2 regions of the Devosia rhizosphaerae genome follow, and region 2 is predicted to be linked to the other one. Evidence: riboswitches for the same ligand, from Rfam matches in the RefSeq annotation. Region 2 holds a riboswitch; the other holds the start of a gene.
The links. Region 2 has a riboswitch for thiamine pyrophosphate ahead of thiB (thiamine ABC transporter substrate binding subunit). Riboswitches for the same ligand answer to the same signal wherever they lie in the genome.
Positions count from the first base shown of each region.

Region 1: another riboswitch for thiamine pyrophosphate. It lies ahead of QOV41_RS03580 (YkoF family thiamine/hydroxymethylpyrimidine-binding protein); the one in region 2 lies ahead of thiB (thiamine ABC transporter substrate binding subunit).

Region 1 covers NZ_CP126539.1:732,541-739,953, forward strand. Annotated here, with positions in the region: gene QOV41_RS03570 (hypothetical protein) at 404-772, opposite strand; gene QOV41_RS03575 (alpha/beta fold hydrolase) at 729-1,550, opposite strand; TPP riboswitch at 1,603-1,714, shown strand; gene QOV41_RS03580 (YkoF family thiamine/hydroxymethylpyrimidine-binding protein) at 1,705-2,313, shown strand; gene QOV41_RS03585 (ABC transporter permease) at 2,330-3,124, shown strand; gene QOV41_RS03590 (ABC transporter ATP-binding protein) at 3,121-3,870, shown strand; gene QOV41_RS03595 (ABC transporter substrate-binding protein) at 3,874-4,881, shown strand; gene QOV41_RS03600 (NtaA/DmoA family FMN-dependent monooxygenase) at 4,878-5,678, shown strand; gene QOV41_RS03605 (LLM class oxidoreductase) at 5,675-6,181, shown strand; partial or broken gene QOV41_RS03610 (IS110 family RNA-guided transposase) at 6,667-7,413, opposite strand, start outside.
Region 2 covers NZ_CP126539.1:979,010-986,422, reverse strand. Annotated here, with positions in the region: gene rpoH (RNA polymerase sigma factor RpoH) at 55-927, shown strand; gene QOV41_RS04755 (thiamine diphosphokinase) at 986-1,684, opposite strand; TPP riboswitch at 1,705-1,802, shown strand; gene thiB (thiamine ABC transporter substrate binding subunit) at 1,872-2,876, shown strand; gene QOV41_RS04745 (ABC transporter permease family protein) at 2,884-4,494, shown strand; gene QOV41_RS04740 (ATP-binding cassette domain-containing protein) at 4,481-5,122, shown strand; gene QOV41_RS04735 (hypothetical protein) at 5,119-7,239, opposite strand; gene QOV41_RS04730 (adenylosuccinate synthase) at 7,287-7,413, opposite strand, start outside.

The sequences.
Region 1 (7,413 bases), 250 kb from region 2:
TCCAATCGTCGGCGCTGGCAGCTCGGCGAGCCGGGTCCGCCAGTCGGGCGTCATGCGACGGATCATCTGCTCCAAGCCGTTCTTGATCTACTTTCCATACACTTTCGGCGCGGCTTGATAGCTGCCGAGGCAGGTTTGAGCGCCACCTTCTGCTTAAGATGGAAGGTTGCCCCAGGTGGGGCGTTATCGATCATTTGCCGTCCTGTGCCCGATCCTTGCTGCATCGAGGGGGGCTTGGTCCCCAATAGGACCAAGCCGCTCTTGGGAAGCGCGAAGCTCCACATCCCCTAAATTGCAACATGCGGAAGGCCATCAAGGACAACGAGGGGATGGCAAGCGGACTGGTCGCGCTCGGGCGGCCCAACCGACTTGTCCGCAGATCGCAGTTTTTGCTGGCGCTCCGTTACACTGCCAATGCCGGAGCTCTAGCGTTGTTGGAGTACAGCACCTGCGTTTCGTGCCGTTTGCCCGTTATGCGGTCAAACAGGTGCAGACTGGTCGGCTTGGCCGCCAGTCTAACAGCTTTGCCTTCGAGCGGCTCCTCGCTTGGTGCAAGCATGACGGCGATGTCGGTTTCCCCCACTGCACAGCACAGTAGGCAATAGGCGATCCGCCGAGTTCCTCGACGAGCTCTACAGTTTGGTGGCAGAAAGGCCTCGCGCGGCACTGTTTCGAAGATCCGTTGCAGCCGCGGGTCGTCAGAACTGCTTTGGCTGGCCATCAGCTCGCTATACAGACGACGCGCGTCGATCAGGTGCTTGGTTTCTTCCATCCGCACTCCTTTGATGCGTCCAGTGGCCCAGCAAAGAGGTTCGCCACTGCACCGGCACATCCAGATTGGCACAATGGCCGCCCCGCTTCAGCTCGACGAATCTGAGATTGGGAGAATCTAGGAGCTTCTCCATATCACCTTTGAGGCGCAGGTTGACGGCTCGATCGCGCCCACCCCTAAGCACCAGCAAGGGCGGGTTGAATGCCCGGGCACTTTCCAGGAAATCATAGCGGCGGATATTGGCGGTGATTGCCGCGCCGGCTACGACATTGAACTGGCGCATTGCCTTTTTGATGATTGCCCCGCCCTGAGGGCTCCTGGTGGTGCCGCGTGCCGTTAACCAGGCGATCACCGGCGCTCCCGGCAGGAAGACTAGGCGCAGTGCCAGCGAGGTCGCCGCCGGCAAGTCGAGGGAGAAGCAGGTGCCGAACAGCGCCAGCGTCTCCAGTCGCTTCTCGGCCGGCGTGCCGAGGAGATAGAGAGCCAGGATGCCCCCCAGCGAATTGCCGACCCAGTGCACCTGACCGGCGCCAGCCTGGTCCAGGATATCGAGCAGGTCCTGCGCCAGCGCCGGACCTGTGAAGCCCGTAGGATCAATTTTGGCGGGTACCCCAGACAAGCCATGCCCGCGGAGATCTGGCACCAGGACGCGGTGGCCCTGGCGAGAAAAGGCAATCGCCTCAGCGTGGAACTGCTCGCTGGATGCGCCCAGCCCGTGCACCAGGAAGATGACGGCGCGGACTTTATCGTTTGCGCGAATTACGTTTGATCGGCTCAGATGGACCCCGTTGAGAAGGCTTGCATTTGAGGAACTTCAGCGCATAAGGTGTGGCCATCCACAGGGGTGCTCCGTAGGTCGGGGCTGAGATGAGGGCAGATAGCCTTCGGACCCTATAGCTGATCTGGGTAATACCAGCGGAGCGAGGCGGGCGATGTTTTCTGGCGCACAGATTTCCCTATATCCCATGACCGACGACTTCGTCGGCGTCATCACGAGCGCCTTGTCCGCGCTCGATCCCTATCGCGAGCAGTTGCGCATCGAGACCGACGATATCGCGACGCTGCTGGTCGGTCCCCCAGAAGTGCTGTTCCCGGCCATGCGCGACCTGTTCAGCGCCGCCGCGCGCAGCGGCAAACATTGTGTCCTTTCGGCTACCCTTTCGCGCGGCTGTCCCGGCGAGCCCGACGATGCCATCTGCGCTTCGTCGCATTTCGATGGCCCGGTCGCGCCCTTGGCCGAACGGCAGACGACAGCGCTGGCCGCGGTGCAGAATGCCCCCGACATGGACGTGTTTTCGGTCGCCCAGCTCTCGCTTTACGTGTTGGGGCAGGGCAACCACATGGACGAAATCTATGGCTGCATCGACTTTCTCAAGCAGTCGGGTACGTTCGAGAAGTCCAAGCATTTCGCCACCAAGCTCAATGGCGATACCGGTGCCCTCTTTGCCACCATTGAGCAGGTTTTCTGCCGCTTCGGCCCACCGGAGGGCCATGTCACCATCGACCTGACGGTTTCGGCCAACAGCCCCAGCGCCCGCTGAACAGGAAGGCCGATTCATGTCGAACGCCGCCTTGCCGGGCCTGCTCGCGCGCCTCTTCGGCCATGCCGGACCGGCCGTAGCCTCGGTCTCCACACTGATCCTGGGCTGGGAAGCCTATGTGCAGCTTTCGGGCATTTCCGCAACCGCTTTGCCCGCGCCGTCGCGCATCATCGTCCAGGGTTTCGAGCAGCGCGAGGCCCTCGCTCGCCACACCCTCGCAACGCTTCAGGCCACGACCTTCGGCTTTGCTTCTTCGCTCACTGCCGCCTTTGTTTTCTCGATCCTCATTGATTTTTTCCGGCCGCTACGCCGGGCTTTGTTTCCCGTCTTCATTATCACCCAAACCCTGCCGCTCGTGGCCATCGCGCCGCTGATTGTCTTGTGGTTCGGCTTCGGCCTCACACCCAAGATAGTTCTGGTGGCGCTCGTCACCTTCTTCCCCATGCTGGTGGCCCTCGCCCAGGGCTATGAAGCCACCGACCACAATATCTCGGCGCTCCTTGCCTCCATGGGTGCCTCCCGCTGGCGCATCTTCGTCATGGCTCGGCTGCCCTCCGCCTTGCCCTATTTCTTTGCGGGCCTGCGCATCTCGATCACCTATGCGGTGGTCGGCGCCATCTTTGCCGAATATGCCGGCGCGGCCCGGGGCCTGGGCATTTACATCCTCAATGCCAAGAACAATTTCCGACCCGATCTTGTGCTCGCCGCGGTCTTTGTCAGCGCCACGCTTACGCTGCTACTGTTCAGCGCAACCGTGCTGTTGCAACGCGCCGCCATGCCGTGGGCTCGCCTGACGGAAAGCCGCCCATGAGCCCGGCCCGCCTTGACCTTAAAAACCTGCGCAAGAGCTTCGGCCCCACTGACGTCCTCGCCGATGTCAGCCTCAGCGTGCAACCGGGCGAATTCGTCTCCATCCTTGGCCCTTCCGGCGCCGGCAAATCCACCATCCTGCAATTGCTCACCGGCGCGACTACGCCCGATGCTGGCGAGATGCTGCTCGATGGCCAACCCCTCACCCCAGCGCAACACCGGTTCGCGTTCATGCCGCAGGGCGATGCGCTCATGCCCTGGCGGCGCATCATCGACAATACGACGCTTGGCCTTGAAATCCAGGGCGTCAGCCGTCAAGCCGCCCACGCCAAGGTCGCGCCGCTCTTTGGCGAATTCGGCCTTGCCGGCTTTGAAAACCACTATCCCGCCCAGCTTTCGGGCGGCATGCGTCAGCGCGCCGCCTTGCTGCGTACTGTCGTCCAGCAGCGCTCCATGCTCCTGCTCGACGAACCCTTCGGCGCGCTTGATGCCCTGACCCGAACCCAGATGCAGTGTTGGCTGGCCGATATGTGGACCCGCCACCGCTGGACAGTCCTCCTCATCACTCATGACGTGCGCGAAGCCGTGCTCCTGTCCGATCGCATCTATGTGCTGTCGGCCCGTCCCGCCCGCGTCGCCCATCAATTCCAGGTTCCCCTCGAGCATCCCCGCCAGGTTATCGGGTCACCGGCCCTTGCCGCCCTGGAAGCCGAAGTCTTGCAGACCCTGCTCAATCCAGAGAACTGATCCATGACCCTTTCTCGCCTGATCCCCGCGCTTAGCCTTGCTGCCACGCTCGCCATAACGCCAGCTTTCGCCCAGCCCACTCCCGTCACCATCGCGCTCGACTGGACGCCCAATACCAACCACATCGGCCTCTACGTCGCCGAAGCGAAAAGCTTCTACGAAGAGGCCGGGCTTGCGGTTGAAATTCTCCCCTATACCGATACGTCCGCCGGAACACTGGTCGCCAACCATGTTGCCGATTTCGGTATCCTGGGCTCCATTGGCCTCTTTACCCAGCGCACCGCCGGTGCCGATCTCGTCGCAACCTATGCCCTGGTCCAGACCGAAACCGGGCGTCTCGTCTTCAATGCCGACCGGCAGGATATCCAGACACCTAGCGATCTAGACGGCAAAATCTATGCTGGGTTTGGGAGCGCCTGGGAAAGCGCCCTTATCGGCACGATTATTCGCCACGATGGTGGCACAGGCGAGTTCGAAACTGTCACACTCGGCACCTCTGCCTATGAAGCCCTTGCCAATGGCGCGGTCGATTTCACCCTCGAAGTCTATACCTGGGAAGGCGTTAAAGCCGAGCGTGACGGGCCGGCGCAGCGCGCCTTCCGCTACGCCGATTTCGGCGTGCCTGATCAGCACACCAATTTCATCGGCACCAGCAGCACCTACCTTGCCGCCAATGCCGAAACTGCCAAGGCCTTCATCGGCGCCACCCAGCGCGGCTATGAGTATGCCGTTGCCCATCCCGATGAGGCCGCCGACATCCTGGTCGCCGCCAATGCTGATGTATTGCTCGACCGCGATTTCGTCCGTGCCTCTCTGCAAGCCCTGATCGATGGTCACTATCTCAAGGCCGAAAACGGCACTGTCGGCACTATCGACCCCGCCAAGATGGACGCAGTCGGCACCTTCCTGTTCGATGCGGGCATCCTCAAGGACGGCGATGGCGCTCCGGTAACCGCCAAGCCCGATTTCACCGCCTATTACTCCAATGACTATCTCGGCAGTACGCCATGAGTAACAGCCGGCGCATGGGGCTCAATGCCGTTATATTTGGCTTGGGCAGCCATGAAGCCGGCTGGCGCATGCCGGAGAGCAATGCCTTCGCCTCGACCGATCTCGCCTATTGGATCGACATTGCGCGTCGCGCCGAGAAGGGCGGTTTCGATGCCCTCTTCCTGGGCGACGTGCTGGCTCTACAGCAAAGTGCTGATCGGCATCTTTCCGATGCCATGGACCCGCTGGTCATCCTCTCGGCCCTTGGCTCAGTCACGCACCGCATCGGGCTTATCGGCACCGCCTCGACCAGCTTTGATCACCCGTTTCATCTAGCCCGACGCTTTGCCTCGCTCGATCACATCACCAAGGGCCGGACGGGCTGGAACATCGTCACCTCGTCCAATCCGCTTGAAGCCCGCAATTTCGGGCTCGACGCCATGCCCGATCACGCCGAGCGCTATGCCCGCGCCGTGGACGTCACCGAGGCTGCAATTGCCCTCTGGAACTCGTGGGCCACAGCAGCCCGCATTGCCGACAAGCAGTCAGGCCGTTATCTCGATCCCGCCAAGGTGCAGCCCATCAGCCACGACGGCCCTTTCGTGCGCAGCCAAGGTCCGCTCAACGTCCCTCGCTCACCACAAGGTCGCCCAATCCTTGCGCAAGCCGGTGCCTCCGAAGCCGGCCGTGACTTTGCCGCCCGCTATGCGGACATCGTCTTCACCGTTCAATCTGACCTCACCGACGCTCAAGCCTTCTACCGAGATATGAAGGCGCGCGCGCGGTCCTGCATGGCCGCGCGCCCGAAAGCCTATTGATTTACCCCGGCATCGTACCCATCGCCGCCCGCACCCGTCAGCAGGCCGAGGATCGCCTGGCGCAAATGAATGGCTTCATGGTCATTGAGCACGTGCTGGCCAAGCTCTCCGAGTTCCTCGGTGCCGATCTCGCCCAAGCGGATCCCGATGCCCCATTGCCCGACATGATAGGTGTCAATCCGTCCCAAAACCAGTCGAGCCAAAGCCGCGTCGCCGTTCTGGTCAATATCGCTCGTCGCGACCACCTGACCCTGAGGCAACTCCTTATGCGTCTCGCCAGCGGGCGGGGACATCTGCTCGCCGTCGGTACCGGCGATGATATTGCCGCCACTATGGAGCTCTGGTTCGACAATGGCGCCGCTGACGGCTTCAACGTCATGGCTCCTGTCATGCCAGCCGACCTGCAGAGCTTTGTCGATCTTGTCGTCCCGGCGCTCGTGAATAAGGCACTATTCGAAGTCGACCACCAGCCTACTCTCCGCCAGCGCCTTCGCCTGTCCTAAGTTACGCTGCAGGGCAATCTATCCAGCAGCTATTGAGGCGCCGCGATAAGCCCCATTCTTGCCGTTCAGGCGTCCAGCTCGACCTTCCGGAAATTGTCCGTGGGCAAGGCGAGAGATGATGACCATGAAGGGGTGGACAGCAGACTGGCAGCTTCTCTATCGCGGTTTGTGTCAAGGGCCGAACGGGGTCATCTGCCGCCAAGAGGTGGCATTGTCAGGCTTGGAAGAACGCCGACGAGCGGCGCACGTATAGGGTCACGCTTTGCTGCTTGGCATGAGGTCGTGCCACACGGGGCTCGCGCTTCTCTTCGAGGTCGGCGCCTTGGCCGCCCCATGATGGAGTAAGAAAGGCGGAGTGGATCAATCTTTTGGGCGCCCTTGCCGAGGGGGCAGGGCTGCTGCCAGTACGATCTCACGCCACCTTCGTCCCCGTGAGGACCTCTTTCCTGCCGAGGCAGAACCGTCAGAACTTCTGTAGGGGGTAATCAGGCGATCGCTGCGGTAGGCTCACTACCCCAGCGGAATTCGGTGCCGTCGGTCCACATCCGGTGCAGGATCACCGCCAGGCGGCGCGCCACGGCAACAATGGCACGGCGCTGGCCTCGGCGCTGCGCGACCCGCATGCCCCACGCCTTCAGCCACGACCACTTCCCGCGTTGGGTGAGCAGAACCTGCGCGGCCTCGTACAGCATCGTGCGCAGCATGGTGTCGCCGGGCTTCGAGATGCCGCCATCGTAGTCGATTTCGCCCGACTGATGAGGACGAGGCGTCAATCCGACATGGGCACCCACCGCCCTGGAATGAACAAAGCGCTGCGGCTGGTCGACAGTCGCCCGGTAGGTCAACGCAACTACAGCACCGACACCCGGCGCCGTCATCAATCGCCGGCAGACGGGATCATGCCGCACGACGTCGAGCAGCATCCTGTGCAGCCTGGTGAACTCCTGGCGCATGACGCGACGGATGGTCAGCATCGGCTCGACGATGGCGGCAAGCCTGGGCAAACCTTCAACTAGCTCGCGGATACGCGTCTCGAATCCAGCTTGCCCGACCACGCCGACCTTCAGGCCGAAGTTGCGCAAGGTGCCACGCAGGTCGGCGTCAACGTCCAGCATCTTGCGCTGCACCAGCTTGCGCGCAGTCAGCAGCATCCGCTTCTCCTGGCTTGCCAGCGTCTTCACATGCACCGGCTTGAACAGGCCGACGCGCAATCATCTGGGCAATGCCGCGCG
Region 2 (7,413 bases):
AGGACTGTCTTCCGCCCGCGTCAGCGGGGGAAATCAAAAAGGGGGTGCGTTCATATGGCCCAAACCAATCTTCCCGTCCTCTCATCCGAAGGGGGCTTAAGCCGCTATCTTCAGGAAATCCGGAAGTTCCCAATGCTGGAGCCGGATGAAGAATACATGCTGGCCAAGCGCTACAAGGAGCACGCCGACCCCGGCGCCGCCCAGAAGCTGATCACCAGCCATTTGCGCCTCGTCGCTAAGATCGCCATGGGCTATCGCGGCTATGGCCTGCCCATCTCCGAGGTGATCTCGGAAGGTAATGTTGGACTGATGCATGCGGTGAAGCGCTTCGAGCCAGAAAAGGGCTTCCGCCTTGCGACCTACGCGATGTGGTGGATCCGCGCCGCTATCCAGGAATATGTGCTGCGCTCATGGAGCCTGGTCAAGATCGGCACCACTGCCGCGCAGAAGCGCCTGTTCTTCAACCTGCGCAAGGTGAAGGGGCAGATCGCTGCGCTCGAAGACGGTGCCCTACACCCCGACCAGATCAAGCAGATCGCCACGACGCTCAAGGTCACCGAAGACGACGTCGTCTCGATGAATGCGCGGCTTTCCGGCGACGCTTCGCTCAATTCGCCCATGCGGGCGGATGAGGGCTCGTCGGAGTGGCAGGACTGGCTGGTGGACGACACACCCGACCAGGAAACATCGCTGGGCGAGAGCGAGGAATATCGCGAGCGCATGGGTCTGCTGAACAACGCCATGGACGTGCTGAACGATCGTGAGCGAGCCATCTTCCAGGCGCGTCGCCTGCAGGAAAATCCGTCCACGCTCGAGGAGCTGGCGCAGCAATATGACGTGAGCCGGGAGCGTATCCGGCAGATCGAGGTCCGCGCCTTTGAAAAGGTGCAGGACGCGGTCAAGGTTGCGGCGCGCGCCGACGCGTAACGATCACTATCTCAATTAGCGAAGGCGGGCTCCGGCCCCCCTTTTTTGTTGCTTCGTTTCAGGCGCCGACTGGCATCTCGACAAGATCCCAAAGCCGTTCCTTGCCCAGGATCAATAACCAGGGGAGATCGGAAGCCGGCACAATCTCGACGCGCCCGCCCAGCCCCTGGTTCGACGTGCCGATAAGGCCGCCTGCTGCGAGCGTCAGTCCATCCACCGGATAGAGCAAGCCGGTGGAGCGGGTGAAGCTGATGGGGACAAGGGGGTGGACCGACACCCGTTCGCCGGCCCTGGCCTCGAAGGTGATGGTGCCCGTGACTGCCAGCGCCACATCAACCTCATCGACGAGGAGCAGGCGGCGGCTGGGGGCGAATTGCAGGACGGCGCTGAGCGCAGCAAGCGTGTGATCGAGCCGCTTGCCCGTGGTGCCCAGCGCCAGGGTCACGGGAGCCTTGGTACAATAGAGCGCCTTTTGAAAGTCGGTGGTGATCTGCTCGGGAATATGGATGACGCGCGTGCGCTGTTCCCACCCTGCCCGGTCCACGAGGGAATCGAGATCCCCGATGATCGCTGCCGGAGTAAGTCCGGCCGCACCGATCGCGTTGCCGCCACCATCGGCTCCTACCAGCGCAATGCCACGCTCTGCCAATTCGCGTAAGAGCGCTGGGTCGACGACACCGCCACCCACAATCGCCAGCGGCGACGCGAAGGCAAGGACCTCGAGGGCCTGTTCGACGATAGTCCCTTGTGCTGTCACGGAAGTCTCATTAAGTCTGGGGCGTCTCGCTGGGGTGTTCCGGATTTTCCGGAGCTGAGAGTTACCCATTGAACCTGAACCAGGTCATGCTGGCGGAGGAAGTTCGAGATGGCAAGGGCGTCTCGTTTTCGTCCTCGCCATTGACGCATCCCCTTCTTCATGGCCGCAAACGATGAAGGGATGACCCATGGTCAAATCTGCCCACCTCATTGCTGCGGTCCTTTCCGGACTGCTTGCAGCGCCCGCCCTTGCCCAGGACGCGCCGACGCTCACTGTCTACACCTATGATGGCTTTGCCGCCGAATGGGGCCCCGGCCCCAAGCTCAAGGAAGGCTTCGAGGCGGTGTGCGATGGCTGCACGGTGAACTGGGTGGCGGCCGACAGCTCCATTGGCACGCTGCGGCGCGTGCAGCTGGAAGGCGAGACCACCGAAGCCGACGTCCTCGTGGGGCTCGATACCGCCATTGCCGGGGAGGCGCGTTCGACCGGCCTTTTTGCCGATCATGGCCTGGACCTCAGTGGCCTCGACCTGCCGCAGGCGTGGTCGGACGAGCAGTTCGTGCCGTTCGACTATTCCCACTTCGCCTTTGTCTACGACACCGACAGCGTCGATAATCCACCCAGCTCCTTCGAGGAACTGATTGCGCTGCCCGAGGACTTCAAGATCGTCGTGCAGGATCCCCGTTCGGCGACGCCGGGCCTCGGGCTCGTACTCTGGATCAAGGCCGCTTACGGCGATCGCGCGGCGGAGATCTGGGAGGGCCTGGCGCCCCATATCCTCACTGTCACCCGCGAATGGAGCGAAAGCTATGACCTCTTCCTCAGCGGGGAAGCGGACATGGCGCTGAGCTATACCACATCGCCGGCCTACCACATCATCGCCGAGGACGATGCGAGCATCGCAGCGGCGCTGTTCGAGGAAGGGCACTTCGCCCAGGTGGAAGTCGCCGGCATTCTCAAGTCGTCGGACAATCAGGAGCTCGCGCGCGAATTCCTTGACTATCTCGTGTCGCCTGACGCGCAGGTAATCATCGCCATGAACAATTGGATGTTCCCGGTGGAAAGCGATGCAGAAATCGATCAGGCTTTTGCCGAGCTGCCGCAGCCAGAAGAGACGCTGAACCTCTCCGACGCGGAAATCGAATCCAACCGGCAGGCCTGGATCGACGAGATGCTGACCGCCATCCAGTAGGCATCCCATGGCCGTTTCCCCACTGGCCGGAACGCTGCCGCGACGCCCCCTGCGGGTCGCGGTGGCCACCGGGCTGGCGCTTGCCATCGGCGCGCTGATCGGGCTGCTGCTCTGGTCGATCCTCGCCGCGGCAACGGACCAAGGCTCCGGATCTTCCAGGCTCGACATCGCCCATCTGGTGCGGATGACCGCCATCCAGGCGGGGCTGACCACGATCATCTCGCTGGTTGTGGGCATGGGCTTGGCCTGGGCGCTGAACCGACTGCGCTTTTTTGGCCGCGAGCTGGTGGTGGCGCTGTTTGCCTCGGCCATCGTTACGCCGGGCATGGTGGTGGCGTTCGGGCTCCTCTCCATCTGGGGCCGGAATGGCTGGATCAATCAGCTCAGCGAAGCCTTGTTCGGGGCGCCGATCGGTAACCCGGCATTTGGGCTCTCGGGCATTCTCTTTGCCCATGTCATTCTCGATGCGGCCTTTACCGCACGCATCATGCTCGCGCGTCTCGACGCCATACCCGACGCGCGGCTTAAGACCGGCCAATCGCTGGGGCTATCGGCCTGGGCGCGCTTCCGCATCATTGACTGGCCGGCGTTGCGCGGCACGGTGCCGGGCCTCGCGGCCATCATCTTTCTCCTTGCCTTTACCAGCTTTCCAATTGTCTTGATGCTGGGCGGTGGTCCCGCCAACCAGACGCTGGAAGTGGCGATCTATGCCGCCGTCCGACAAGATTTCGATCTGACCGGTGCCGTGCGGCTGGCGGCGACGCAGATCGCCATCTGCTCGGCAGTTATTCTGGCGGCCTCGGCCATGGCGCCGATCACCACGAGTCTTGGTTCCTCCACACTACCGCGCTGGCGCGATGCCGGCTTGGCCCGCCTGCTGCAGGCCATTGTGCTGACGCTCTGTCTTCTTGCCTTCCTGCTCCCGCTCATCGCTGTTCTCGTCGACGGCATCGGACCTGACATGATCTCGCTGCTTTCACGACCCACCTTCTGGTGGGCCGCGTTGAGCAGCTTGGGCATCGGCACGGCCTCCGCCCTCCTGACGCTTGCCCTGGCTTTGGCGTTGGCTCTGGGCCGCGCAGGCACCAGCAATGGCGGACTGCGGACCGCGCTGGGAACTCCGGCCTTTGCCTATCTGGCCGTTCCCGCGGTGGTATTGGCGCTTGGCTTCTTCCTCCTGGTGCGAGCCTTTGGGATCGCTCCGGCGCATGCGGCGCCTGCAGTGGTGATCCTGGGCAACAGCCTGCTTGCCCTGCCCTTCGCCATGGCAACCCTGGGGCCGCCGCTCGAAGCGATAAACCGGACCCGGGGCAAGCTCATCCGTTCGCTGGGCCTGACCGGATGGCAGCAGTTCCGGGCCATCGAGTACCCCCTGATCGGCCGTGATCTGGGCATCATGCTGGCACTTGCCTTCTGCTTCTCGCTGGGCGATCTGGGCGTGATCGCGCTCTTCGGCACACAAGACTTCCAGACCTTGCCTCTGATGATGTTCCGCGCCTTGGGGGCCTATCGCAGCAATGACGCGGGTGGGATCGCCGCCATTCTCCTCGTGGGCACCATCGTAGCCTTCATCGGCCTGCCCAAACTCTTCGAAAGGCTCGCCAATGCTGCGCGCTAATTCGCTCACCTTCGCCTATCTAGGGCAGGCACGTCCATACCAGTTCAGCTTCTCTGCCGAACCTGGCGCGGTGACCGCAGTCTCGGGCGCCAGCGGTTCGGGCAAGTCGACATTGCTCGATCTAATCGCCGGATTTCAGCGCCCAATATCTGGCGAGTTGGCGCTGGACGGGCGTGACCTGCTTCCCCTTGAGCCGGAGCAGCGACCCGTCTCACTACTCCTGCAGTCCGAGAGCTTGTTCGATCACCTCTCGGCCGCCAAGAACGTCGTTTTGGGCTTGCCGCGTAGCACCCCAAGGGCAGAAGCACAGAGGGCCATTGCCTCAGCGCTGAGCGAGGTGGGGCTAAAGGGGATCGGCGCCCAACCGGCAGCGACGCTTTCAGGAGGCCAGAAACAGCGGGTGGCGTTGGCGCGGACCTTGCTGCGCGAACGACCGGTGCTGCTGCTCGACGAGCCCTTCTCCGCACTTGATGACGATACCCGAGGCGTCATCCGGGAGCTGGTGCGCGACCTCACGGTAAGGCATGGCTGGCACACCATTCTCGTCAGCCATCACAGCGATGACATCGCTGCGATTGCCAATCGTCAGTATCACCTCAATGGGGGCCGGTTGGTGGAGCTGGCTTAGCTCTCCCAGCTAGCAAACACTTCTTGGAACAGCTCCTGCGCATCTTCATCCTTTTCCAGGGTGAGGATGGCATTGCGGCCGGTCCCATAGACCACCGCCAGATCCAGCCAACGTCGATCTTCGAGCAATTGGGTGTTCGTCGCGGCGTCGTCGGGTGAAGCGCTGAGGGCAAAGAGGAAGGAGTTCCCTACGACGCGCGCCGAAGCGCCCACGAGCGGCGTGCCCGGGACCAGTTCCTGATCCTTGAGCAAGACCCCCGGCAGATTGGCAATCGTGCCGCCGATGAAGCTATCGCTGACGTCGAAATCGACTTCCATGAGGTGGCTGGCGGGAAGGCTCGGGTCCGAGTTCTTGCGGATGGTGATGTTGACGCCGAGATTTCGGGCCGGAATGCTCGCACTGCCGACCAGTGTCGGCAGTCCCAGTTCGTCGGTGCCCTGGCTCCATTCCACCGTCCCGGAGAACGGAACCGCGCCGCTCTGGCCATTAGCGCTGGCTTCCAACAGCAGCGACTGGCTCCCGGCGAGTACCGCCGGATCAGCCGAAGCTGCCGGATCATCGGCCTGAGCAATCGCCGTTTCACTATTGGGGAGGCGCTCTTCGGTCTTGGTCTCGCCATCGGCTGAGGGCAAGGCTGTCTCGGTGCCATCGGGTACGACCGGTTCGGGCACCAGACGGTCCTCGCCTTCGAGGTTTTCGATCGTGTTAGCCGGCTCGGCGAGAGGGGTCGTTGCAGTATTGCCGGGACCGGTTGTGACATCGGTCACCGGCTCGACCGGCGTGGAAGGGGCCGGGTCCATGGTTGGGGTCTGCGGGTCCGGCTCAATCGCAGCTGTGTCGGTCACCACCGGTTGCGCCTGTCCAAACATCTGGTCGAGGTCGACATAGCCTTCGCGCCAAGCCCAGAACCCGGCACCACCAGCACCGGCCAAGAGCACGGCGAACACCACCAAAAAGATAGTGAGGCCGGCGCCGGAACGAGCTTCCTCAGGCGAGACTGCGGGACCAGGCTCCTCGCCCGCTTCGGTCGGCTGCTCTGGAGGCACGGCGAACATCGACGAGCCCGATTCGGCAGGTGATTGTTCGGGGAGCGAGGGGCCATACTCACCGCGCGCCTCACGGTCCAGAGTCTCGATGGCGCGTTCAATCGCGCCCTGCGCTTCGTGCGCATCGGGTTCGGCCGCCTCGACCTCGACCTCGCGCACGGTGGACAGCGCCGTTTCAACCGGCGCTATGGCTACCGGAGTGCTATCCGCCTGGCGTGCCAGCGCCCGGTTGCCCAGGCTCGGCTCAGCGCGCGCGGCGGTCCGTGGCGCTTCTGTTCCGGGACGCGGCCCGATGGGGGCATTACCCTGTCGCGGCTCGATGCTGACCGGCTTCATGCTGCCGCTGATAGGCCGCAGCGGCACTGGAATCGACGAACTCGGGCCTGAACGATTGGGATCCGCCCGGGTCACGATCGAGGGCATGGCCCGAACTTCGGGCTTCCGCGTTTCGGCAGTAGAAGGTTCTGTGGGTTGGGTCGGCTCTACCGCTTCGACCGAGGTGCCGGTGCTCGCGGCCGCCTGAGCGATAATGTCCTCGATCGACATGGCGGAAGCCGCTGCCGGCGGCTCGGCGGCGGCTTGCTCAGTCGGCTGAACCGCAGTCTTTCGTTCGGGAGGATTGGGCCTCCGTGGTGAGCTAGGCGGCTGCTGCAGCACTTCGCGCACGCCGGGCATCACCTCCGGCTCGGATTCGTCCGGCACGGATACTTCGGCCGGAGGCGGTTCGGACGCCATTACCGGCTCTGCAACTGGCTGTTCGACTGCGCGCGCGGGCGGTGGCGGGGCCGCTGCCTCTGGCGCGCGCTGCGGCTCGAGCGCACGCGTCAGCTCGGTGTTCTCCCGGCCCAGGCTGATAATGGCTTCGCTGGCTTCCTGCTCGACTTGGCGGATACAATCCTCGAGCTGCAAGCGGTGCTGCGTGATCTCTCGGGCCGGCAAAGGGGGCGTGATCGAGCGGAGCTGACCGACCAGAGCCGAACGCGCCTTTTCGTAGACCGCGCGACGAGCGGCTCCGTTATTCTCCGGCAGCGCCGAGATCGCCCGGCGCAACAGCTCTTTGTAGTCCGCCATTGGTTACTTGGTACTCACATTTCAGCGACGTGTTGTAACAAAAACACTCAATCTTGGAATGGGTCAACGACGAGGATCGTGTCTGCGCGCTCCGGACTTGTGGAAAGCATGGCCACCGGTGCGCCGATCAGTTCCTCGATATAGCGAACATACTTCACCGCCTGCGCCGGCAGC